4 regions of the Paenibacillus sp. Z3-2 genome follow, and region 4 is predicted to be linked to each of the others. Evidence: riboswitches for the same ligand, from Rfam matches in the RefSeq annotation. Region 4 holds a riboswitch; each other region holds the start of a gene.

Evidence for each region. A riboswitch is a leader RNA that binds a small molecule or an ion and turns the genes downstream of it on or off. The one in region 4 is predicted to bind thiamine pyrophosphate.
Region 1: linked by a shared signal. The riboswitch ahead of M1D71_RS16755 (thiamine phosphate synthase) and the one ahead of thiC (phosphomethylpyrimidine synthase ThiC) in region 4 are both predicted to bind thiamine pyrophosphate.
Region 2: linked by a shared signal. The riboswitch ahead of M1D71_RS02205 (ABC transporter substrate-binding protein) and the one ahead of thiC (phosphomethylpyrimidine synthase ThiC) in region 4 are both predicted to bind thiamine pyrophosphate.
Region 3: linked by a shared signal. The riboswitch ahead of M1D71_RS04105 (ABC transporter ATP-binding protein) and the one ahead of thiC (phosphomethylpyrimidine synthase ThiC) in region 4 are both predicted to bind thiamine pyrophosphate.

What each region holds. Positions count from the first base shown of each region.
Region 1 covers NZ_CP096397.1:3,738,558-3,744,439, reverse strand. Annotated here, with positions in the region: gene M1D71_RS16770 (hypothetical protein) at 1-22, shown strand, start outside; gene M1D71_RS16765 (hypothetical protein) at 9-992, shown strand; gene M1D71_RS16760 (ABC-F family ATP-binding cassette domain-containing protein) at 1,131-2,681, shown strand; TPP riboswitch at 2,757-2,866, shown strand; gene M1D71_RS16755 (thiamine phosphate synthase) at 3,058-3,753, shown strand; gene thiO (glycine oxidase ThiO) at 3,768-5,006, shown strand; gene thiS (sulfur carrier protein ThiS) at 5,003-5,206, shown strand; gene M1D71_RS16740 (thiazole synthase) at 5,209-5,882, shown strand, end outside.
Region 2 covers NZ_CP096397.1:442,770-448,651, forward strand. Annotated here, with positions in the region: gene M1D71_RS02185 (TatD family hydrolase) at 1-34, opposite strand, end outside; gene M1D71_RS02190 (ABC transporter ATP-binding protein) at 140-1,048, opposite strand; gene M1D71_RS02195 (ABC transporter permease) at 1,195-1,953, opposite strand; gene M1D71_RS02200 (MTH1187 family thiamine-binding protein) at 1,953-2,243, opposite strand; gene M1D71_RS02205 (ABC transporter substrate-binding protein) at 2,468-3,508, opposite strand; TPP riboswitch at 3,717-3,829, opposite strand; gene M1D71_RS02210 (phospholipase D-like domain-containing protein) at 4,191-5,591, shown strand; gene M1D71_RS02215 (hypothetical protein) at 5,748-5,882, shown strand, end outside.
Region 3 covers NZ_CP096397.1:938,728-944,609, forward strand. Annotated here, with positions in the region: gene M1D71_RS04100 (ABC transporter permease) at 144-956, opposite strand; gene M1D71_RS04105 (ABC transporter ATP-binding protein) at 943-1,710, opposite strand; TPP riboswitch at 1,871-1,973, opposite strand; gene M1D71_RS04110 (radical SAM/SPASM domain-containing protein) at 2,256-3,131, shown strand; gene M1D71_RS04115 (pectate lyase) at 3,457-4,125, shown strand; gene M1D71_RS04120 (ECF transporter S component) at 4,512-5,105, shown strand; gene M1D71_RS04125 (ABC transporter ATP-binding protein) at 5,106-5,882, shown strand, end outside.
Region 4 covers NZ_CP096397.1:655,361-661,242, forward strand. Annotated here, with positions in the region: gene M1D71_RS03160 (Fe-Mn family superoxide dismutase) at 1-311, opposite strand, end outside; gene M1D71_RS03165 (alpha/beta hydrolase) at 469-1,494, opposite strand; gene M1D71_RS03170 (IclR family transcriptional regulator) at 1,855-2,598, shown strand; TPP riboswitch at 2,747-2,860, shown strand; gene thiC (phosphomethylpyrimidine synthase ThiC) at 3,280-5,007, shown strand.

The sequences.
Region 1 (5,882 bases), 3.1 Mb from region 4:
GGTCCTCAATGAAGATTACTGAGCTATCTATTGTATTCGTGCTGATCTTTTTTCCGCTCTTCTGGATCATCTCGCTCCATACCCAGGATGCTGAAGAGGCCCAATATCTAGGTCATCGATACAGAGCTGCACTTCAAACCGCAGTCATGGATGCAGGTGCAGTGATGCATCAGAATGAGAAGCAAAATGATGAAGCGGGTTATGATTCAACCAAGTTTGTTAAAGCGGACAAAGAGCTTGCCTTGTTAACATTTACTCAGACGTTGGCTTTAAATATGGGGATTCAGGATGATCCCGCAGCCATTCGAAGTATGTTTAATTACATTCCTGCGTTAGTTATCCTGGATTACGACGGCTATTATATGTTTTCCACAGAAATAGAGATGACAGGTAACCGCGAACATTCTTTTCGGCAAGTATGGAGTCCCAAGAAACCTTATACATATTCCGATTCAAACGGTAGTAGTATTAACTTTACATTGGACGATTACGTGTATGCTTACGATGCAAACGCAGGAAAATGGATAGAGGGATTTCAAAAAGAACTGGCTTCTAGCACTCAGATTCCTTTGCTTCAGGATGCCGACGTATTTGAGCAGGTTAGACGAACCAGAATTGTAACCACTGTGCAGGATGATCTGGCTGATGTGATTAACCGTCATAATGAGTTTGCCAGAAAGAACGGTATTTCCTATACGTTTACGATGCCCCTGATTTCACAGGAGGATTGGTATAACTCCATTAATGATACAGGAATTATGGCTTTTATCCAGGGAATAGCCGTGGGGGATCAGAAGATCAACAATTATGCGATTGGTGGAGGCAGACTTGTGAAGAAAACGGCCATCGTAGGTGGGGTAGATCCTTTAACGGCTATCAAGTATTACTACCCCTCCACATGTGGTAATGGTTACCGTGCCGAAGAGGTGTTCACAGATGCAAGACAAGCAGCTGCACAAGGCTATTTCGAATATAACTGCTCTAATCGTTAGAGGAGCCTGCATGACAAAATCATGGAAGAGGTTCCTGAACTGTTTACATTACTTTCAGAAAAGACAGGACCTGTGCTAGAATAGGGTTTCGGAACAATAAAAAAAGTAATGTCTAATAGATAGGAGCAACCTCATCTTATGAGTTTATTGTCAGTAGAGAACGTGAGTCACAATTTTGGAGATCGCACATTATTTAAAAATGTATCGTTTCGCTTACTCGCCGGAGAGCGCGTAGGACTTGTTGGTGCCAATGGTGTGGGTAAATCCACACTAATGAACATCCTTACAGGTAAATTGCTTAAAGACAGTGGAAAAGTGGAATGGACACCTAAGGTCCGTTATGGATATTTGGATCAGCACACGAAGCTTACGCCGGGCAAAACCATTCGTGACGTGCTTAAGGATGCATTCCTTCCGTTGCTTGAATTGGAAAAAGAAATGATGAATATTACAGACCAGATGGCGGATGCAGATCCAGATAAGCTGGAACAGTTGCTGGAAGAGATGGGCGATATTCAGGAACAACTGGAGCAGGGCGACTTCTATCTGATTGACGTAAAAGTGGAAGAGATGGCCAATGGTCTTGGTTTGTCCGCAATTGGTCTTGATCGTGATGTCGCAGCTCTAAGTGGGGGGCAACGTACCAAGGTGCTTCTTGCCAAGCTTCTGCTTGAGAAACCTACAGCTCTTTTGCTGGATGAGCCGACCAACTATCTGGATGTAGAGCACATTGAATGGCTGTCACGTTACCTGAAGGACTACCCGCATGCGTTTCTTCTAATCTCCCATGATACGGAATTCATGAATGAAGTCGTGAATGTCATTTATCATTTGGAATTTGCCAAATTAACGCGATATGCAGCGAACTATAACAAGTTCCTGGAGATGGCGGATATGAATAAAGCCCAGCATATTGATGCGTATGAGAAGCAGCAAGAGTACATCAAGAAGCAGGAAGATTTCATTCAGCGTAACAAAGCACGTGCTTCAACCTCAGGTCGAGCGAAGAGCCGGGAGAAGCAACTGGACAGGATTGAACGTATTGATCGTCCAGATGAGGCGGCCAAACCAACGTTCAAATTCAAGGATGCCCGCGCGAGTAGCAAAACGGTCTTTGAGGGTATTGATTTTGAAATTGGATACACGTATCCTTTGCTGCCTAAAATGACGATGACGATTGAACGTGGTGAAAAAATTGCCATTGTAGGCTGTAATGGTGTGGGTAAATCGACGCTGCTGAAAACCATCTTGGGCAAGATATCTCCACTCAGTGGAAAGACCTTTTTGGGAGATTATCTCGAAACGGCCTATTTTGAGCAGGAAGTTCGTGCTGGGAACATCACGCCGATTGAGGATGTCTGGAATGAGTTCTCACATTTGACACAGAATGAAGTCCGGGGGCATCTCGCTCGCTGTGGATTAAAAAATGAGCATATTACCCGTCCGCTTAACATGCTGAGTGGTGGAGAACAAGCCAAGGTTCGTTTGTGCAAGCTCTTGATGCGTGAGAGCAACTGGATTCTGTTCGATGAGCCAACGAACCATCTGGATGTCACAGCAAAAGCTGAGTTGCAGCGTGCCTTGCAAGAATTCAAGGGAACGGTGTTGTTGGTATCTCATGAACCTGATTTCTACGAGGGTTGGGTCACCAAAACATGGAATGTCGAAGAATGGTCTGAGAAAAACTAGACGATTCAGGGAACGTTTAATAGAATTGAACGGTGACAAAAAAAACCGTCTATGGTAACATAAGCTACAACTTCATATGAACACTAGGGGGGCCGCACGATGCGGCTGAGATGGAAGAATGCGATTCCGGACCCTTTGCACCTGATCTGGATCATACCAGCGTAGGGAAGTGGCGCGCGCGTTTCAGTAAATGACCTGAGCAAACGGAAATTCGAATGAATTTCAACTGTCGGCTTAGCGAGTTGAAACATGCAGTTCCTTGTATAAGTTATGGTTTGAGTTCCATAGCTGTTTTGTACGAAATGAACTGTATGCATCATTCAGTCATCTGCTCCAATTATTAATACGCAGCCACTCCCCTACGGGAGTGGCTTTTTTGTATTTTTATAGCATTCACGCATGGAAGGAGATGAACAGTACGGCAATTTCTCATGAACATGTACACGGATCATTTGAACTGCATGTTGTATCTACGGGGGGAGAAGATCAAGCCTCTTTTGTGAAATCAGCAAAGGACGTGTGGCCGTGGGTCGACTATATTCACATACGAGAGAAAGAACTCACATGGCAACAAAAGATCGGTTGGGCTGAAAGTTTGCGTGGCATTGGAGTTCCATCTTGCTGCATCGTTATCAATGGATCAGAACTGCCCTCACAGAATGAAACCTATGGCGGTGTGCACTGGGGGCAAGAGGCTATGCGTATGTACAACACTGCTGTCATAAGCAATGTGCAACGACTTCGTCTGGGTGTATCTGTTCATTCAATCGATGAGGCAAAAATCGCTGAAGAACGGGGAGCCGATTACCTTTTCTTCGGGCATGTCTATGCAACCAACAGTAAGCCTGATCTTGACCCAAGAGGATTGCACGCTCTTGCTGAAGTGTGCTCTGGTGTCTCCGTTCCTGTTATTGCGATTGGGGGCATTGAACCGGCGAACATTCGAGCAATCCGCTCAACGGGAGCACAAGGGGTTGCCGTGATCTCGTACATATGGGGTAACGATTCACCGGATCGAGCTGCTGCATCATTAAGACAGGCAATTGTTGATACAGAAAGTCTGAGCCGCTGAATCAAGGAGATGAGATGATGAAAGAGATCGTATCGGGTCAGAACAGAAATCATTTCAGTCATCAACTGAAATCTGAACCGGAATCAAGAAACAAAAGTGTTACGGATAGACCGGATAAGATTCATGCCGAAACTATTATTGTAGGTGGAGGCGTCGTTGGTTGTGCCATTGCATATGAGCTTGCCTCCCGTGGACAGGAGGTACTGCTGGTAGAGCGTTCAGCAATCGCGGGAGGAACTTCGTGCGCCGCGGCTGGAATGCTGGCGGCAGACAGTGAGGATTTTGCTCATCCTTTGATGGCTAAGCTTGCCAGGCAGAGCAGACAGTTACTTCATGAGCAACAGGTGCTAATGGCTATCCTTAGCGGGTTAGAGGTTGGTCTGCAACGCCAGGGATTCCTGACCCCTTTTCGTTCATACAGTGAATTAAGCAGCTATAAGAACAATCGAAATTCTGCTTTGTCTGCTGATGAGGTGTGGTGGGATCGTTACACTGTGCAACAGGAGGCATCATGGCTTAACAGAGATACGTATGGAGCCTACTACAGGCCTTACGAGAGTGAGATTCTTCCTGTCAATCTAACAAAGGCATACGCTGCATCCGCTCAAGCAATGGGAGCACGGGTAATGGAAGGGATACAGGATATACGCGTGCAAGCAAACGAACATGGTGTACAGGGGATCAGCACATCGATCGGTGAGATGACATGCAAACATGTCATTATAGCGGCTGGATTACAGAGTGAAGAATTAATGAGACATGTGAATCTGAGCTTGCCTGTGTGGTCGGTAAAAGGAGAAATAGCTGCTGTTCAGTTCTCAGCTGAACATGCAGGGTACAGACCTGATAGAACGGTGTATGCCGAAGATATCTATATTGTTCCGAAAGCCAATGGAGAAGTGTGGCTTGGGGCAACCAGTCTGCCCGGCAGAACGGATCTGAACGTTTCAGTCCAGAGTGTACAGAAGCTGCTAGCAGCAGCTACCTATTGGGTACCTGGAATGAAAGAAGCTCGATTTTTGAGAGCATGGGCAGGCGTAAGACCAGCCACTCCGGATGGACTGCCTTATATAGGTGCTTGCGAGAGTGTTCCCGGGTTGTTCGCCGCCTTTGGGCATTACCGCAATGGTATTTTGCTCAGTGCTATAACAGGCAGACTAATGGCTGAATTGCTTGAGGGCAGAAGCTCAGAAGAACTCGGGATCGAGGAGCTGAGTCCTGAGCGATTGAACAGAAAGGGAGTGGTGCAGTGAACATCATAGTAAACGGTCAACGGATGGAGATTGAAGACGGATTGAATCGTGTGGACAAACTGCTTAAATCTTTTGATCTGCAAGTCAAAACTGTAGTTGTTGAGCTGAACAGGCATATTTTAACACGTGAGTATCATGAAACGACGGCATTAAGAGAAGGCGATCGAATCGAGATTGTACATTTTGTAGGAGGCGGTTGATAATGTTGAATATTGGTAAATATACGTTTGAGTCCAGATTGTTGCTCGGAACAGGCAAGTTTTCTGATCTTGAAGTGCAAAGCCAGGCTGTGGAAGCATCTGAAACGGAGGTTCTAACCTTTGCTGTTCGTCGTCTGAATCTGGAGGAGCGTAACCAGAAACATTTCCTGGATACGTTGGATCTCGATAAATACACTCTTCTGCCAAATACAGCTGGAGCTGCCACTGCGGAAGAGGCGGTGCGCATTGCTGAGCTTGCACGGGCTTCTGGACTTTGTGATATGATAAAAGTCGAAGTTATCGGAGATGGAATGACGTTGCTCCCGGATCCGATTGAAACGTACAAGGCTTGCGAAATTTTGCTTGAAAAGGGCTTCACTGTACTGCCTTATATTTCGGATGATGTCATTCTGGCCAAAAGGCTGCAATTGCTTGGCGTACATGCTGTAATGCCAGGCGCTTCTCCCATCGGAGCTGGTAGAGGCATCATTAATCCCTATAACCTTGAGATCATCATTGAGCAGGCCGTTGTACCTGTAATTGTGGATGCAGGGTTGCGCTCCCCCAAAGATGCTGCTTATGCCATGGAACTTGGTGCCGATGGCGTATTATTGAATACAGCCGTATCTGGATCAGGAGATCCGGTGAGCATGGCTAAAGCGATGCGAATGGGGGT
Region 2 (5,882 bases), 210 kb from region 4:
CGTCAATCAATGGTGCGAAAGCTTGAGAATGCATGAGGGAATTCCTCCTTGTGTTCATATATATTTTAACGATGTTACGCAGAATTTCTCATGGCGGATCACCCATTAAAGGAAAATAATAACTTAAAAACCCGCGCTATCAAGATAGCCGGGCTTTCTGTTGTTCTTCTCTCATCCACTGTGCAATCTGCCGTTTACGTTCGAGGAATGCGGATTCTTCCGTAATTTCTTCTCGTCTTGGGCGATCAAAAGGAACATGCACCTCGTGCAACACCGTTGCAGGTCGGTTGGATAACACATAGACCCGATCCGCAAGCAGCAATGCTTCTTCGATATTGTGGGTGATGAACAGCACCGAGCGGCGGTTCTGTTCCCAGATATCGAGCAGCCAGCGCTGCATGTCGCTACGTGTCAGTGCATCCAGTGCGCTGAAAGGTTCGTCCAGCAGCATCAGTTCCTGCGGACTGAGCAGGGCGCGCAGAAATGCAGCACGCTGCTGCATTCCGCCCGACAGCATATGAGGATAGGCCTGCTCGAACCCGGCAAGACCCACGCTGCTTAACCACTTTCGAGCCTCTGCAAGTGCTTCGGCCCGAGGGGGAGCATGTGTGGCTACTTCACCAGCAAGCAGTACATTGTCTTCAATGGTACGCCAAGGGAAGAGGGCAGGCTGTTGTGGCATATAACTAATCTTGCCACGGTGTCCCGTTACCTTCTGACCGTTCATCAGCACTTGGCCTTCCTGTGGCTTCAGCAGACCGCCGATGATATGGAACAGGGTGCTTTTGCCACAGCCGGATGGCCCAACGATAGCGACAAACTCACCTTGCTCGACAGTCAGGGACAGCCCGTTCAGAACCGGTAGCCTGCTCCGCCGTTCGCGGAATGATGCATGAACGTCAATGACGTCCAGTGCAGGCGGAACCAGAGCATTAGCAGTATTGTCAGGTCGATCAGGGGTAGCCGGGTGAAGCTTTTCACCGTGCTTTGGCTCCATTGCGCGTGGTCCTCGTACAGGCTGGACTTGTTCGTCCTGTTGCCAATTCATATGGTCATCACTTCCTAATATACAGATTACATCTTCTTATTTAATTGTCATCACAGCTTCCCCTTGTGAGATGTGCATACGTGTTATTCACAACTACTATGGCATCATGCCACACTGTGTACTACTTGGTATATCCACACATTTTATTACCGCTTCTGTGGACGCCAGCGCACGAGCAGCTTCTCCAGTAGCGCAATGAGCAGGAAGAGCAGCAAGCTGAGCGCGACAATAATCATGATGGCCACGAATAGGCGATCTGTGCGATAAGCTGACTTTTGCAGCATCATATAATATCCAATGCCCTTGTCTGCACCAATCCATTCGGCGATGATGGCACCCATCACGCTATAGGTAGCGGCAATTTTGACACCGGAGAACACCGATGGCAGGGCATGGGGAAGCTCCAACTTCCAGAAGATCTGGTGACGTTTGGCACCAGCCATGCGCATATAGTTCATCATCGCGGCATCAGTACGGGTCAAGCCGTCCATGGCCGCCACCGCAACGGGAAAGAAGCAGACCAGGATGATCGTAATCAGCTTGGGCAGCAGCCCGAATCCGAACCAGATTAACAGGAGCGGCGCCAGCGCGATGGTCGGAATATTTTGACTAAGAATAAGTAAAGGATACAGGGCTGATTTGAGAAAAGGGACCAAATGGAGCACCATCGCAATCAGCAATCCGACCGCCGTGCCTGCCGCGAATCCGATCAGCGTTAACTGAATGGTTGCGGAGGCGTGCATGCCAAGTCGCTCGGCCTGGGATGCCGCTTCGCGGGCGATGTCGGACGGTGCCGGCAGCATCCATTTCTCGATATGGAACAGGGAAACGGCCCCCTGCCATATCGCTATAAAGAGAATAACCGCCACAAAGGGCGGCCATACGCTTTTGAAATAGGCGTGCATTAGCGATATTTCTCCGTCAGGGTATCCATGCTGAAGCCAGTAGGGCTATGGGCGATTTTGATCTGGGAGATGATGCTTGGGCTGCCAGCTTCCACGAGTACCTCATGCATCTTGCGGACAACCTCCAACAGTTCCTCCAGTTCCCCCTCCATGGTGGTGTCGAGCGGGTTCACCTGATACTTCAGGCCAGATTGTTGAATAACTTCAATGGCGCGATCTACGTAAGGATAAGAGTTCTCGCCATTTGGCGTTTTCGGAATAACTTGAATGCTAAGCAGTGTGCTTGCCATGAGAGATCACGGCTCCTTTCGAATGGGTGGTATAAGTCGAACATAGCGAATGTACACTTTACCACTCCGATTGCAGTACCCTCCTCCGATCGCTGTTATCCCCGGATTTCTTGATTCCTTTTCAATGGGGAAATCCCGGGATAAAGGCGAACACTTTGTTTCTTCAGATGGGTTCTGCACTCTTCGTTCTTGTGTACATAAAGGTCAACTTAACAGTTAGATTATTATTTGGGTAAAAACTCGTTCGTATATGCCTTGCTCACATCGATCTGTTCATCCAGCAGTTTTTTGCTAAACATCCAGTCGGTGTAGTTCTGCCATACTTCCTGTTTTTGTTCACCCCAACGCGGGGCGTCATCCGTGTACTTCGGACTAAGCCATTTCTGGCTTGCCAGTACCAATTCCTTGTCCAGATCCGGTACGGCCTTGATCAGAATGTTCGCTGCGTCTTCGGGATGATCAATCGCATATTGATACCCTTCGGAAGTGGCTTTCAGGAATGCTTTCACCAGATCAGGGTCATTCTGAATCGTCTGCTCGTTCGTTACGAGGACAGGCGTGTAGTAATCCAATGCTTCTGAATAATCCTTCACATATAACATGTCGATCGGTTCCCCGCGCAGTTCGGCTTCGATACCCGTCCAGGCGTAGAAAATCCACGCGAAATCAATGTCCCGTTTCACTGCGGTGAAAAAGTCGGCATCACCCATGTTAATATTTTTCACTTTGGATACATCGGCTCCGTCGCCTTCCATAATGGATTGCATCACGGCTTCTTCCACTGGGGAACCCCAACCGCCATAGGTTTTGCCTTCAAAGTCTTTCGGTGAATTAATATTCCGATCCGCCGGAGCAGCGAATCCGGATGTATTATGCTGAATAACTGCTGCGATGGAGATTAATGGAACACCCTGTGTGCGGGCTTGAGTTACACTCTCCTGATAGCTTACGCCAAAAGGCGCTTCATTGGAGGCAACCATTGTATCTGCGCCACCGGCACCTGGTTGTACAATCTCTACGTTCAAGCCCTCAGCCTTGTAAAAACCTTGATCTACAGCGGCATACAGGCCGGTATGATTCGTATTCGGTGTCCAGTCGAGCACCACTTTAATATCTTTCAGGGCGGCAGTGTCACCTTCGTTGCTGCTTTCCGTATTCGTGTTGCCGTTCTGCCCTGCTGGGGCAGCTTCTTTGCCGCCACATGCGGCTACAGTCACCATAAGCACACATAAGAGCAACAATCCCATTGTTTTACGCCATTTCATCTGTGGTTCTCTCCTTCGGTATGTCCGGCCGAGTGGCACGGGGTACTCCTTGGCTTCATATCCAATCATCTTGCATAAATCGACAGATTTATACCAGTTGAGATCTGGATGACGTTATTTTTTATTCAAAAAGAACGTCAAAAAAGCGCCCCGTAATCCGGGACGCGTGCAGGCGTTAGAGAGGTGGCGTTCAGCCATAGGGCTGTGCCAATTCGATATACTCCGATTCCTACGCTGGCATGATCCAGATCAGGTCTAAGGGTTAGTATCTTGGTGGGATACACTCTCAGCCGGCCAATTCCGACTCCCCTGGGAAACTATGAAGTTACGGGCATTACTAGGGTAATTATAGGCCAGCAGGTGGAACGTGTCCAGTCAGGAACTGGATGGGGGCACGTATGAATTAATCAAAGAGGCCATTATACATGCGTATAACGACCTCTCTAGATGTGTGATTTTTATCAATTATCGTGGCGAATTATAAAAGGAAAGCTGACTGAGTGCAAAAGCATCGGATTTCGGGTCATAGCCTACCTGTTTCTGAGTCGCTCCGAGCTGAGCTTTTGATCGTTTGACCTTGACCGGAGTCGCTTGATTAATTAAACAACATAATTTAGATACAGAAGGAGATAGTACTGCTATACAAATAATTACTTTTTACATAAAAATGGGGGCGTACTGAATGATCTTTAAAACCATATTCGCAATTATTCTGTCCTATTGTGTATACGTTTTTTTCACAGCTTACCTTTTATTTTTGGTTCTGTCTCCATCTACTATTGAAAATACGGATATGCAAAAATCGTTAACAGCAGGAAGTACGACAGATCGCGTATTGCTCTTGGAGGACGGCTTTCAATCCGGTCAGGTGAGAATCCAGACCATTCGAGAGGCGAAAACAAGCATCGACCTGGCTTATTACTCCATCCAAAAAGGAAAAACATCTCAACTCTTTTTTGCTGCTTTATTCGATGCAGCTGATCGGGGTGTTCATGTTCGAATCATTTTAGACGGGATTTTTCACAACATGCGCGGAGAATTGCGTGATATTCCAGATGCCATTGCAGCTCACCCCAATGTGGAGTTAAGGTATTATGAACCACTCCACATAGTTATGCCATGGACATGGCATAACCGTCTGCATGACAAAATCCTTCTTGTCGACAACACATATGGCATCATTGGCGGCCAAAATATTGGTGATAGATACATGGCATTGCAACCCCAAAAAGACTATGTATTCGATCGGGATGTCCTTGTTTACAATCCAAACCATAATACGAACACCACGGTTGTTGAAATGAAAAAATATATAGATCGGTTATGGAACCATCCATTCACCAAACCAGAAAAACATGCAAAACGTCAGCATCATGCAAAGGGGTTAAAAGAGCTGGCTCGGCTGGCTCAGTTATATAAAAAAGCTCGGGCTCAGAGCGATCCTTTTGTTAAAGTGTTGCCGAAGGAATGGGCTCAAGGAGCTCTTCATTCCGACCACGTCGCTTTCATTCACAATCCAATCCAAAGGCTGTATAAAGACCCGACCATGTGGAGAGCATTTGTTCATTTCGCCAATCAAGCAAAGTCGAAAGTGTACCTTCAGACGCCATATGCCATTCCTACCAAGAAAATGAAGAAAGCAGTACATCTGTCGATGAATCCAAAAGCAGAATGGGTCATGCTAACCAATTCAATCCAGCAGACCCCTAACCCTTTGGCTTTCGCGGGATACTTAAGCTCTAAGAAACGGTTGCTTGATACCAGTCTGGCCATTTATGAATACCAAGGCCCTTATTCCATACACGGCAAATCATTTGTTATGGATGGTTACCTCAGCATGGTTGGTTCGTATAATCTTGATCCCAGATCCGCCTTTCTAAATACCGAATCTGCTGTGGTCATTTCTGGTTCTGCATTCGCCAACGAACTAACAGAGGCTATGGATATCAAACGTGCACATAGTACGCGTGTGAATAAAGGTGAGCATCCAGCAGAATCTACGAATCAGAAAGGCTCTGTTTTCAAACGAATGGCAATCACAGCTTTATCCAAACTGTCTTTTCTCTGGAAATTTCTGTTGTAGGAAAGAACCCCATCTTTTGAATTGAGTACCTGCAAGTCATCACACGGGAGATATAATTTCATTGGAGTACCCGTCTAATTGTTCACGGAATGTTCACTTATGTGGAGGGGTTCGTCATCTCTATAATTGTCAAAGTAAACAGAGAGGATGAGAGAAGTGCCAACAAGCAAGAAGGAACAAATTATTTTTGGATTAATGATGTGTACAGGGATGGTCGTCGTCATGATGTTCTTCAATCTATGGCACAGTGGGTTACTCGGTAAGATGTCCCCGCTTGAGATACTGCTTCAA
Region 3 (5,882 bases), 280 kb from region 4:
ATCGTTTTGATTTGTAGAAAATGGACAGCAGCATGTTAACGGACAATGTGACAATGTACTGATTGAAGATCTGCTGAAATTGTGCATAAGGTATATTTTGAAGATCGTAACTCCTGTATTTACATCTAATTTCTGTCTAAGTTTTATCCAACTTTCCTTTTGGCTCCATGACGATGACGCCGTAAGCTAAACCGTTTCTCCAGCCAAGCAATCAGTGCAAACAAAATGATTCCCAGCAAGGATAACAGCACAATAGCGGCAAACATCGCATCCGTATTCATATTGCTGGACATGCGGCGGCTGAAGTAGCCGAGCCCTTTACTGCCACCGAGCCATTCGCCAATCGTTGCCCCAACCACGCAGTACACCACAGACATCTTTAGCCCCGAGAAAAATGAAGGGAGTGCCAGCGGAACCTGGAGTTTGCGAAAAATATCCCATTTGCTGGCGCCCATGGTGAGTAGTAGTTCACGCTGTTCTGGGTCGCCTTGGCGGAGTCCATCGTAGGTACTGACCACAATGGGGAAGAACGCGATCAGGAACACCACGGCGACTTTACTCCACAGCGTGTAGCCGAACCACAGGATGAATACGGGGGACAGGGCAATCAGCGGGATCGTCTGACTGATCACGATGAAGGGATATAAGGCCTTTTCAATCGAGCGATTCATATGCATGCCTGTCGCCAGCGCAATTCCGGTCACTATGGACAAGCCAAAACCAACAGCAACCTCCATAAAGGTAGCAGGCAGATGTATGGTCAGCAGCAGACGACGATGCTCAACCAGTGAGCCTGCGATGGCCGTGGGTGCAGGAATGATGAAGGAAGGCACCCATCCCATACGTACAATCGTTTCCCAGATCGCCAGTAAAAAGAGCATGAGCAGAATGAACAAACCATATTGGGAAAACCACTTCGAGAGCCACGTCTGGACGCTAACCTTATCGCTTCGCATGCAATTGTTCCTCCAGTTGTCGTCTCATCTGCACGAGAGCCGGTTCGTAGATCAGGTCCGAATGCCTTGGACGTGGCAAAGGAACCGTCATTTCCCGCAGTTGCTGACCTTGTCCGCCTGGAGTTAGTAGAATAATACGATCACTTAAAAGCAATGCTTCTTCAATGTCATGTGTAATAAACAGGACGGTTTGGCCAAAGCCCTCCCACAGCTCCAACAACCAGCGATGCATTTCTCGTTTGGTTAAGGCGTCGAGCGCACCGAAGGGTTCATCCAGCAACATGAGCTGTCCGCCTGTAAGCAAAGTACGAAGCAGTGCTACCCGCTGCCGCATGCCACCGGATAACTCATCCGGATAGGAATGTTCATAACCTGACAGGCCGAACCTGGCTAATCCAGCCATGATGTCGGCCCGCAGCTTGTCCTTGTTCTGTCGGCCTGGTGCCAACTCGGCAGGCAGCATGCAGTTCTCCAAGACGGTCCGCCAGGATAACAGCAGATCTTTCTGCGGCATATAGGCGACTCGTCCGAGCCGTTGTCCTTGCGGTACATCGGCAATGTCGATGGTGCCGACGGTTGGCTCATGCAAGCCTGCGAGCAGCTTGAAGAGCGTGCTTTTACCTGATCCGCTGGAGCCAATGAGTGAGACAAATTCTCTCTGTTGAACCTGAAGCGACACATTGGAGAGTACGGGTGGATCTTTTTTTTCGGGAAAAGCGAAGCTTACGTTGTGAATGGTTACATGGTTGGCCATCTGATCCTCACCCCCTTAATGTCAGACTGGTGAAATAACAACGACATCCTGTGCTCTGCAAAAGAAACAAAAAAGACCCCCCCATTTCCGGAGAAATGAGTGGGTCTGTAAGTTAGATCCGCAATTTATCTTCACATATACATGATAAAATTCCGCTTACTAAAAGGCCGCTCCACTTCCCTCCGCTGGTATGATCCAGATCAGGTTCAAAGGGTCCGAATAGTCATATTCGTCTCAGCCGCAGGGCTCCCCTAGTGCAAATGTACAAGATATGCAGTTGTATGTTCAGCATATATCACTTGAACATGAACTGTAAAGAGGCAGCATGATGGAATTGTTGAGGTGAACTTGGAGTCAGATCCGAGGAGCGAGGTTGTAATCATACAAATTTCAGTTGGAATGAATTTCTTTTGTCCCTCGTTGTGCTTAGAACAATCGAACAATTTACCTCGTTTCAAGAACCCGATATAATAGGGATGGCGCATATTGGCCGGATCACAAATGCAGGTGGGATTTCTCCCTCCTAAGCAGAATGGGGACCCGAGTTGAAAACGTTCAAAAAAGTATATATTGAGATCACAAGTATCTGCAATCTGGCATGCAGCTTCTGTCCGCAGACACAGCGTGCCAAAGGATTCATTGACCCTGAAGTCTTCAACAATATACTGGATCAAGTTAAACCACATACCAACCATATTTATTTACATGTCAAAGGTGAACCCTTGTTGCATCCCAAAATAGATCTGCTGCTTGATTCCGCACATGCGAAGGGACTCAAGGTGAACATTACAACGAATGGTACGCTGCTGCCCAAGACTCAGCATAAATTGCTTGGCAAACCGGCGCTGCGGCAGATGAACTTCTCTCTGCACAGCTTCGATGGGCATGAAGGTTCAACCGATCGTGACGGGTACCTGAGCAACATCTTGTCTTTTGTACATGAAGCGGTGAAGCACAATGTTATCATCTCATTCCGGCTGTGGAATCTGACGCAGGATAACTTTACGAATGCTCAGATGAATCGAAATCGGGAGACCCTTGAAGTGCTGGAACGTGAGTTCAATCTGGACTTTCGTATTGAAGAAAAAGTGGTTCCAGGCAGCGGGGTCAAAATCGCCCCAAATGTATACCTGAACCAGGATCATGAGTTCCAGTGGCCGAGTCTGGATGCACCGGAAGATGACGGGAAAGGATTTTGCCATGCACTACGCGGTCAGGCGGCTGTGCTAGTGGATGGAACGGTGGTTCCATGCTGTCTTGATGGTGAGGGTGTCATTAACCTCGGTAACGTGCACGAGAAGTCATTCTCGGAGATTATTGAGGGTGAGCGAGCGAGCAATCTGGTGTATGGTTTTTCCAAGCGTGAAGCGGTGGAAGAGTTGTGCCGGAAGTGCGGGTATCGTCAGCGGTTTGGAGCCTAGAATATAAAGTGAATACCATCATGTTTTCATAAGATCACGTTGTCTGTAACAGATGATGTGGTCTTTGTTGTGTATATTGAGGTTGTAAATAGAGCATATCCGAAGTTGATATCGGTACATAACAAGTAAACACGGGACCACAAAGCATGCTGAAACATCAGGTTCTATGCTGGGAAGTGTAAACGTGATCTAATGATTATTCTTGTCCCCTTCCTTATTTGGTAGGATTAGGTTGTATTTCAGACAGAGGTGCACCTCTGGCGAACTTCCAGTACAAGCTCAGGCTAGTACTACCAAAAAACGAGAATAAGGGAGGAATAAAGTTATGAAAAAAATGTTGACGCTGTTGCTGTCCGCTGGTTTGGTTGCTTCCATATTTGGTGCAGTTCCGGCTGCGGCTGCACCTACGGTTGTAAATTCAACTATTATTGTTCCAAAGAATACGACCTATGACGGTCAAGGCAAAACCTTTGTAGCCAATCCCTCCACACTGGGCGACGGATCTCAAGCAGAGGGTCAAAAGCCAGTCTTTCGCCTGGAGGCAGGGGCCACGCTCAAAAATGTAAATATCGGATCACCTGCTGCCGATGGTGTTCACTGTTATGGAAACTGTAATATATCGAATGTGGTTTGGCAGGACGTGGGCGAGGATGCACTAACATTGAAGTCGGCCGGAACGGTCAATATTACCGGCGGAGCAGCGTACAAGGCCTATGATAAAGTGTTCCAGATGAATGCAGCCGGAACGATTAACATCAAAAATTTCCGTGCAGATGATATTGGCAAGCTGGTTCGCCAAAATGGTGGAACTTCCTTCGCAGTTAACATGACCCTGGATAACTCCAACATTTCCAATGTGAAAGATGCAATTATGCGTACAGACAGCAGTACATCACAAGGAAAAATCACGAATACACGGTATTCCAAAGTACCAACGTTGTTCAAGGGTTTCGCTTCAGGAAAAACGAGTCAGTCCGGGAATACGCAATATTAAGGCATTGCCACAAATACCCATCTGATGTACATTAGAAGCAATGAAATAAAGTGAACCGGGAGCTCAATGAAGTTGGGCTGAGAGAGTGGCCTTGTGCCGCTGACCGTACATCTGATCTGGGTAATGCCAGCGTAGAGAACATGGATTTACAATGTGTAAGGGTGAATTGTGGAAAATTAACGTGGGATAACAACAGGACTTCTTTCGGCTGTGGTGAACTTTTTGCTACAACAGAGAGAAGGATTGATATTCCGTCTTTGCGTCAACCATCCAATACATGATTGTGAGAATTGTACACTGTACGTAAGGCCTGCCCGGAACCGGGGAGGCTTTTTTTTGTTTACTTTAATAAACCCGACGGGGAGCAGAGGAAGGAAGTAGAGAAGATGGCAACAACAGCAGGCAACAAGCGATTGAAACTAACAGATATTCTGGTAACCATCGTGATCGCAGTGGTGTTTGGCGTGATTTATAAGATATGGGGACCTACATATGACCTGATGAAACCATTCGGCGTTCATGCAGAGCAGATGATCTACGGCATGTGGTTTATGGCCGGCACGTTTGCTTTTGTCATCATTCGTAAGCCGGGGGTGGCGATTCTTGCTGAGGTTGCAGCTTCAACGGTGAGTGCTTTTCTGGGCAGCGAATGGGGCATGTCCACACTGGTGTATGGTCTGTTGCAAGGATTGGGAGCCGAGATATTCTTCGCCGCATTTCTGTATCGAAAAACCAATCTGTTCGTCACCTGTCTTGCAGCCATAGGTGCAGCGGCGGCTTCGCTTGTGCTGGATTACCAGTACGGGTATATTGATTCACTCTCGGCATGGAACTATACGTTATTTATCGGCTTCCGCTTCATTGGAAGTATCCTGATTGCCGGAGTGTTCGCTTATTATCTCGCCAAAGCATTGGAACTGACAGGTGTAACCCGCTCACTCAGACCGGTATCCAAACAGGATTATGAGGCTCTGGATTAGATGAACGGGGAAGGGAATTCGCAAGCGGTAAGTGTAACGAATCTAAGATGCAAGTTCCCGGGAGAGAAAGCCTTGGTATTTCAGGGCTTGTCTCTCTCTGTGCGTCAAGGGGAGAAAGTATTGTTGCTTGGTCCTAGCGGCTCCGGTAAATCGACGTTGTTGCAAATCCTGAGCGGTCTGATACCACGTTCGGTTGAGATCCCGATGAAATGTGATGATATTCAGGTTCCTGCCAAAGCCGGAGTGGTCTTTCAAGACCCGGACACCCAATTCTGTATGTCCTATTCGGATGAAGAGATCGCATTTGTGCTGGAGAACCGAAATATACCGCGTGAAGAAATGGCGGATCTGATTGAATATTATCTGAACCAGGTCGGGTTATCCTTTGAACAGAATCGGACATGGATCCAATCCATGTCTCAGGGCATGAAGCAGCGTCTTGCAATTGCATCGATGTTGGCCATGGACCCGGAGGTGCTATTTCTGGATGAGCCCACGGCATTACTGGATGATGAAGGGACTTCCCAGGTGTGGGATACCGTCAAACGGATTGCCAGTGACAAAACGTTAATCATTGTTGAACACAAAATTAATGAGATTGTGGATATGGTTGATCGGATTATTGTGTTATCTCCAGAGGGAGAGATCGTGGCGGATGGCCCCTCGCAACAGGTATTTACGGAAGAAAGGGAAAAATTGAAGGCTTATGGAATTTGGTATCCAGGCGTGTGGGAAGAGCGGGAACAGGAGCAGGCAACAAAGGAGGAAGAGGGAAGT
Region 4 (5,882 bases):
AGAACATACAGCTGTTTGATGAACTCTCTGGATTCCTGGCGGGCAGCCGATATGAGTTGATCAACACAACCAATCATGTAGGGGGCGGGTGGATGGGTTCCCGGTAATAGTTGCTTTAATAGCTGATTCGCTACTCTCTCACTGTGCTCAAAAGTAGCCTCCCATTCCTCCAGGAGCTTAACGTATGGGGGCTCCAGTTCAGGGACCAGTGCACGAATGACGAGTGTATGTTCTTTCTCCTGCTCTTTCCAGAAACGAATTTCCTCCAATGTCCGCAGAGGCAGCAGGTGACCATATCCATACCAGTTCATATCTGGTGGACCTCCTTCAGATGAATTTCATTGCATGCTCAGACCGTCGCTTAATGCGTCCCAAGAGTATATTCCACTAGCCTGTTGTCCTATGTATGCAAAAAAAAGAGCCCTGGAGGGCTCAAGAATCAACGAGAAACTCGATTATTAAATACAGTTATTCTCCACTATTGGTGTTCTGCACATCGTCACTGCTTGTCTTCGTTACATGACTCAGGAACGTAGAGACACGGCGAATATATTCCTTCGGGTGTTCTCGGAAAATAAGTTCATGATGCGCGTCCTGGACAATCCATACATCCGAGTACGGATTGGTCTGGTTGGCGGCGAGCTCCTCTGCAATCGGGTAAGGCGCCTTCTCGTCCTCCGTACCATGGATGAAGAAGATCGGGAACGGATAGTCCTCTTTTTTTACTTCCTGATACGGAATCTGCTGTAATCCGGTTCCATTCAGAACGGGGAACAACAGTTTCATAATCTCCAGTGTCGGTTGACGCGGGAGGTCAATCTGGTTGTGAATGTTGTGGTACAGTGTGTCCGGCTCAAGCAAGAACGAACTGTCCAGAATCATCGCATCCACTTCCTTCGTAATGAGTCCGGTTTGTAACGCAGTACCGGCACCCATCGAGAAGCCCCAGACAACCAATTCCTGTGCACCACGCTGCTTGGCAAACTGGATGGCACCGAGCAACTGCTGTGACTCGGCTTTGCCACCTGTGGCTACAGCTTTGTTCACTTGGGAGGCAAAACCGTAATCGAACATGACCACGTTGAACCCGAGTTGATGAGCATAGTGGGCCAGATCGTACATAGGTACCCATGTTTCTTCCCGGTTAGCACCGTATCCGTGACTGAAGATGATCGTTTTGCTCGCAGTGTTGTCAGCAGGAATATACCATCCCTGCATCGTCCGGCTGCCATCTGCTGCCGGAAACGTGATGTCTTCGTACTTCATGTTCTTGGCCTGCATCGGGTTGGAGAAGACAGGCGCTACGGTTGGATTGGATAATACCCATGCGATATAACCATGCAGTGCAATAAAACAAAACAGCAGGAAAAATACAACGGAGAGCAGCAACGCTACGATAATATGTTTGAACCGAATCAGCCTCGGTGATAACGAAGAGGGCAGATCGGATACTTTTGTTTGCAGCGGGGCTTCGCTCTGGGATGTTGGATACATGAATGGCCCCTCCTTTGAAGTTCAGTTGAAGATAACAACGACATGAAAAGAGAATTGCGTCTATTTCAGAACCTGCTTCAGAGCGATATCTTAAAGTAATATATCTTTATCGTATGTTCCAATATAGTCAAAGTCAATTGATTGAGGGCATTTGTTACGCAATTGTTATATAGTTCTTAAGATATATGGGTAACATTCCCTTAGCGAGTAAATTACAGGGGATTTAGTCTTATAAAAAGGAAATATTTATAACTTGGCCTATTCAGATCTTAACTCTTTTTGGTTTACAGATGAGACCGTTTCTCATATAATTTATGTAACCAAGTTTCATGTGATGAAACATGAGGAGGGCATTATGCCATGGAAGATCGTAAGTTAACCGTCCGGGCTGTAGAACGGGCGCTGGATATATTATTATGTTTTACCACGCGCAGTGATCTGGGACTCACCGAAATTGCCAGTCAGATTGGTTTGCACAAAAGTACAGTGCATCGCCTGATGGCTACGCTGGAGGATCGAGGCTTTGTCATCCGGGATGCGGCAACGGAGAAGTACCGACTTGGCATACGAATCTGGGAGCTATCAGCCCATATGTCACGCAGTGATGATCCGGCGATTTTGCTGCTGCCTGCAATGGAGCGGCTGAGAGACCGGTTGGGAGAGACCGTAAGTCTGTACCTGCGTGATGGCAGTGAACGGATTCGGATTCAGGCTGTACAAAGTGATCAGGCAATTCGCCGTGTTGCTCCCGTCGGCGTTAGACTCCCGCTATCTGTCGGGGCTTCCAGCAAAGTCTTGATGGCGTTTGCGTCGGACGAGGACCGTGAAGAACTGATGAATGGGCCTGAATGGCCGGTATTTATCGATCCAGCGGTGTATCTGGCGCAGATGGGAGACATCCGGGATAACGGATATGCCACGAGTTACGAGGAACGTGAGCCGGGAGCTGCCGCGGTATCGGTGCCGATTATGGATCGTAGAGGCAATATTGCAGCTGCGCTCTCGGTCTCAGGACCTGTCAGCCGACTTTCGCAGGAGACTTTGCACGAATACGCACCTGTGCTAAAGGAAGCTGCTACGCAGATGGGGCTCATGTTATCCTGATGTTGATGTAAGGTCTGTCACCAATTAAGTTAGTAATCTGGGATATAAAGGTTGTTTTTATGTCCCGGTTGCGCTACTCTGTAATGGACGGCCCAGCGGGGCCAGCTTCATTGCATATGAACAGCGGCTTGTGTAAGCCGCAACTTGTTAACGTTACTGGGGGAGTCCGAACTGTCCGGACTGAGACGGAATCGCATGAGATTCCGGACCCTTTGCACCTGATCTGGATCATACCAGCGTAGGGAAGTAATCGGCGATATGACCACAACCACCACATAATGTGACCCTTGCAGTGCTCCGTTAAGGAGCTGATTGAAGGTGCATTATTGGTGATGGACATAAAAGTCGGTTCCTTCGGGGACCGGCTTTTTTATATACAGGGAACAGGCGATATAGCGCGGACTCCATGGGCTTCTTTTTCAATAACCTGCAAAAGTGGGCTTGGATAAGGAGAGAAGTCTCATAGATTCATGATCTGTGGTAACCTCCGTTATGTTGTGAACTGTACATGAATGATGTCTCCTCTGGTCTGGTGTAGGATCGCTCATTCTTCTCTGCATTGCGTTGATTTGGGACAGGTACGTAAGCGAGCTAATGATGATACCAACCAATCCAAGCGAAGGAACACTAAGGAGGAGAAAAGTGAACATGAGTACAGGAAATCAAACGGGACAACAAGCGATGGAACAGGAACATACGGGTCAGCAGGTGGAAAAGAAAACAGAGGCGGCCGGACGGGTTCAGCCCTTTCCGGGCAGCCGCAAAGTCTACATTCAGGGCTCACGGCCGGACATTGCTGTCCCGGAGCGTGAAATAGCCCTTCATGACACGAATACTCCCCAAGGGGTGGAGCATAACGAGCCGCTGCGTGTCTACGATACGAGCGGTCCGATGACTGATCCCGAATTTCATGCCGATATCCGGGCAGGTCTACCAGCCCTGCGTACCCGCTGGATCACAGAGCGTGGCGATGTCGAGGCTTACCAAGGCCGTACAGTTAAACCCGAGGATAACGGATTAAAGCCCGGAGGGAAGAGAGCTGGAGCCGAAGAGTACCCTGGATTGCGTGGCAAACCGCTGCGAGCACAGACAGGACGCTGTGTGACTCAGATGCATTATGCGAGGCAGGGAGTCATTACGGCAGAGATGGAGTTTGCCGCCATTCGTGAAGGCGTGGAGCCGGAATTCGTGCGCCAGGAGCTGGCGAGTGGAAGAGCCATCCTGCCGTCTAACATCAATCACCCGGAGAGTGAGCCGATGTTGATCGGTCGTCATTTTCATGTGAAGATCAATGCCAACATTGGCAACTCTGCTGTATCTTCTTCCATCGAGGAAGAGGTGGAGAAGATGACCTGGGCGGTACGCTGGGGGTCGGATACCGTAATGGATCTGTCCACAGGCAAAGACATTCATACTACCCGGGAATGGATTATCCGCAATTCCCCTGTGCCAATCGGTACGGTGCCGCTGTATCAGGCGCTGGAGAAGGTGAATGGCGAAGCGGAAGCACTGACCTGGGAGTTATACCGTGACACGCTAATTGAGCAGGCAGAGCAGGGTGTGGACTACTTTACGATTCATGCAGGCGTGCTGCTGCGTTATATCCCGATGACGGCCAAGCGGATGACAGGCATTGTGTCTCGCGGTGGGTCCATTATGGCAGCATGGTGCCTTGCACATCATCAGGAGAACTTTTTGTACACCCATTTTGAAGAAATCTGCGAGATTATGAAAAGGTATGATGTCGCGTTCTCGCTGGGAGATGGACTTCGCCCAGGCAGCATCTACGATGCCAACGATGAAGCACAGATGGCGGAACTGGCGACGCTTGGAGAACTGACGCAGATCGCGTGGAAGCACGATGTGCAAGTGATGATTGAAGGCCCGGGTCACGTGCCGATGCACAAGATCAAGGAAAATGTGGACTTGCAGATGGAGATTTGCAAAGAAGCACCGTTCTATACGCTGGGTCCACTGACAACCGACATTGCCCCGGGATACGATCACATCACATCCGCCATTGGGGCGGCCATGATTGGCTGGTTCGGCACGTCCATGCTCTGTTATGTTACGCCAAAAGAACATCTAGGCCTGCCCAACAAGGATGATGTGCGGGAAGGGGTTATCGCCTACAAGATCGCAGCCCATGCCGCTGATCTGGCAAAAGGCCATCCACGTGCCCAGCGCCGGGATGACGCCCTGTCCAAAGCGCGCTTCGAGTTCCGCTGGCGTGACCAGTTTAACCTGTCACTGGACCCTGAACGTGCGCTTTCCTACCATGATGAGACGCTGCCAGCCGAAGGGGCCAAGGAAGCTCATTTCTGCTCCATGTGCGGACCGAAGTTCTGTAGCATGCGCATTACGCAGGACATTCGTGCCTTTGCCACCGATATGAGTGCATTTAATTAACAATACGGCTCACAATGTCATTGTGAGCCGGGATTCTTTATCTGAAGTTTTGCAAATAGGAAGCTCTTCGTCTACGAGTTGTTGTTAAGCGAGTTAAACCAGATAATTGTTTTGTTGAAAGCTATAACTTGTTGTTTGATTAACATGTTTCCATAATCATCTAGAGCAAAGTGATAAGTAAATGCGCGACTTATGATTTAATCGGTCGAAGGCATCTCGAGCTCTTTGTATGACAAACTGGCGAACTTCGATTATTTGCTCTGTTTCGCTCAACCCATCATTTTTAATTTTATTCCCCGAATTATCAACACTGAGATTTAAGAAACTCTAAACGAGAAAATTACATTCCAAATCAACCAAATAACCTAAAATGAGAGATCTCAGGTCAAATATGTTACCTGACGATCTACTGTAACGAATTAATTGAGTTTCACCAAGACTGTATAGTTAAATTATTCATACAACATTGAGCTTCTAAGATTATTATTTACAGAGCCAATATATCTGTTTCTTGCTCTCACAGATGTTGATGATCTTTTCATTTTATACCAGTTATGAGACCTATTCGTCTGTATAGTTTGATAGATCAATTACTATCAATAACACAAGACAGTGATGGATTGTGTCTGCTTACACTATTATGAGACTGACACAGAGAAAGTGTGTAAATCGGCAAACAATTAGTATCTTAATCTCCCATCCGTCTTGTTGCGTTTCTGATTGGATGTTCCTTACATTTGGTAAAATATAGAATTACATAGTTAGACGTAACAACTGATTATATTTGTCTTTGTGAAAACTCTAACTTGAAAGCCAAAATCAACTTGACGACTGGCATATAGAGGGATACCATGGAAAATGTGGGTATACAACCG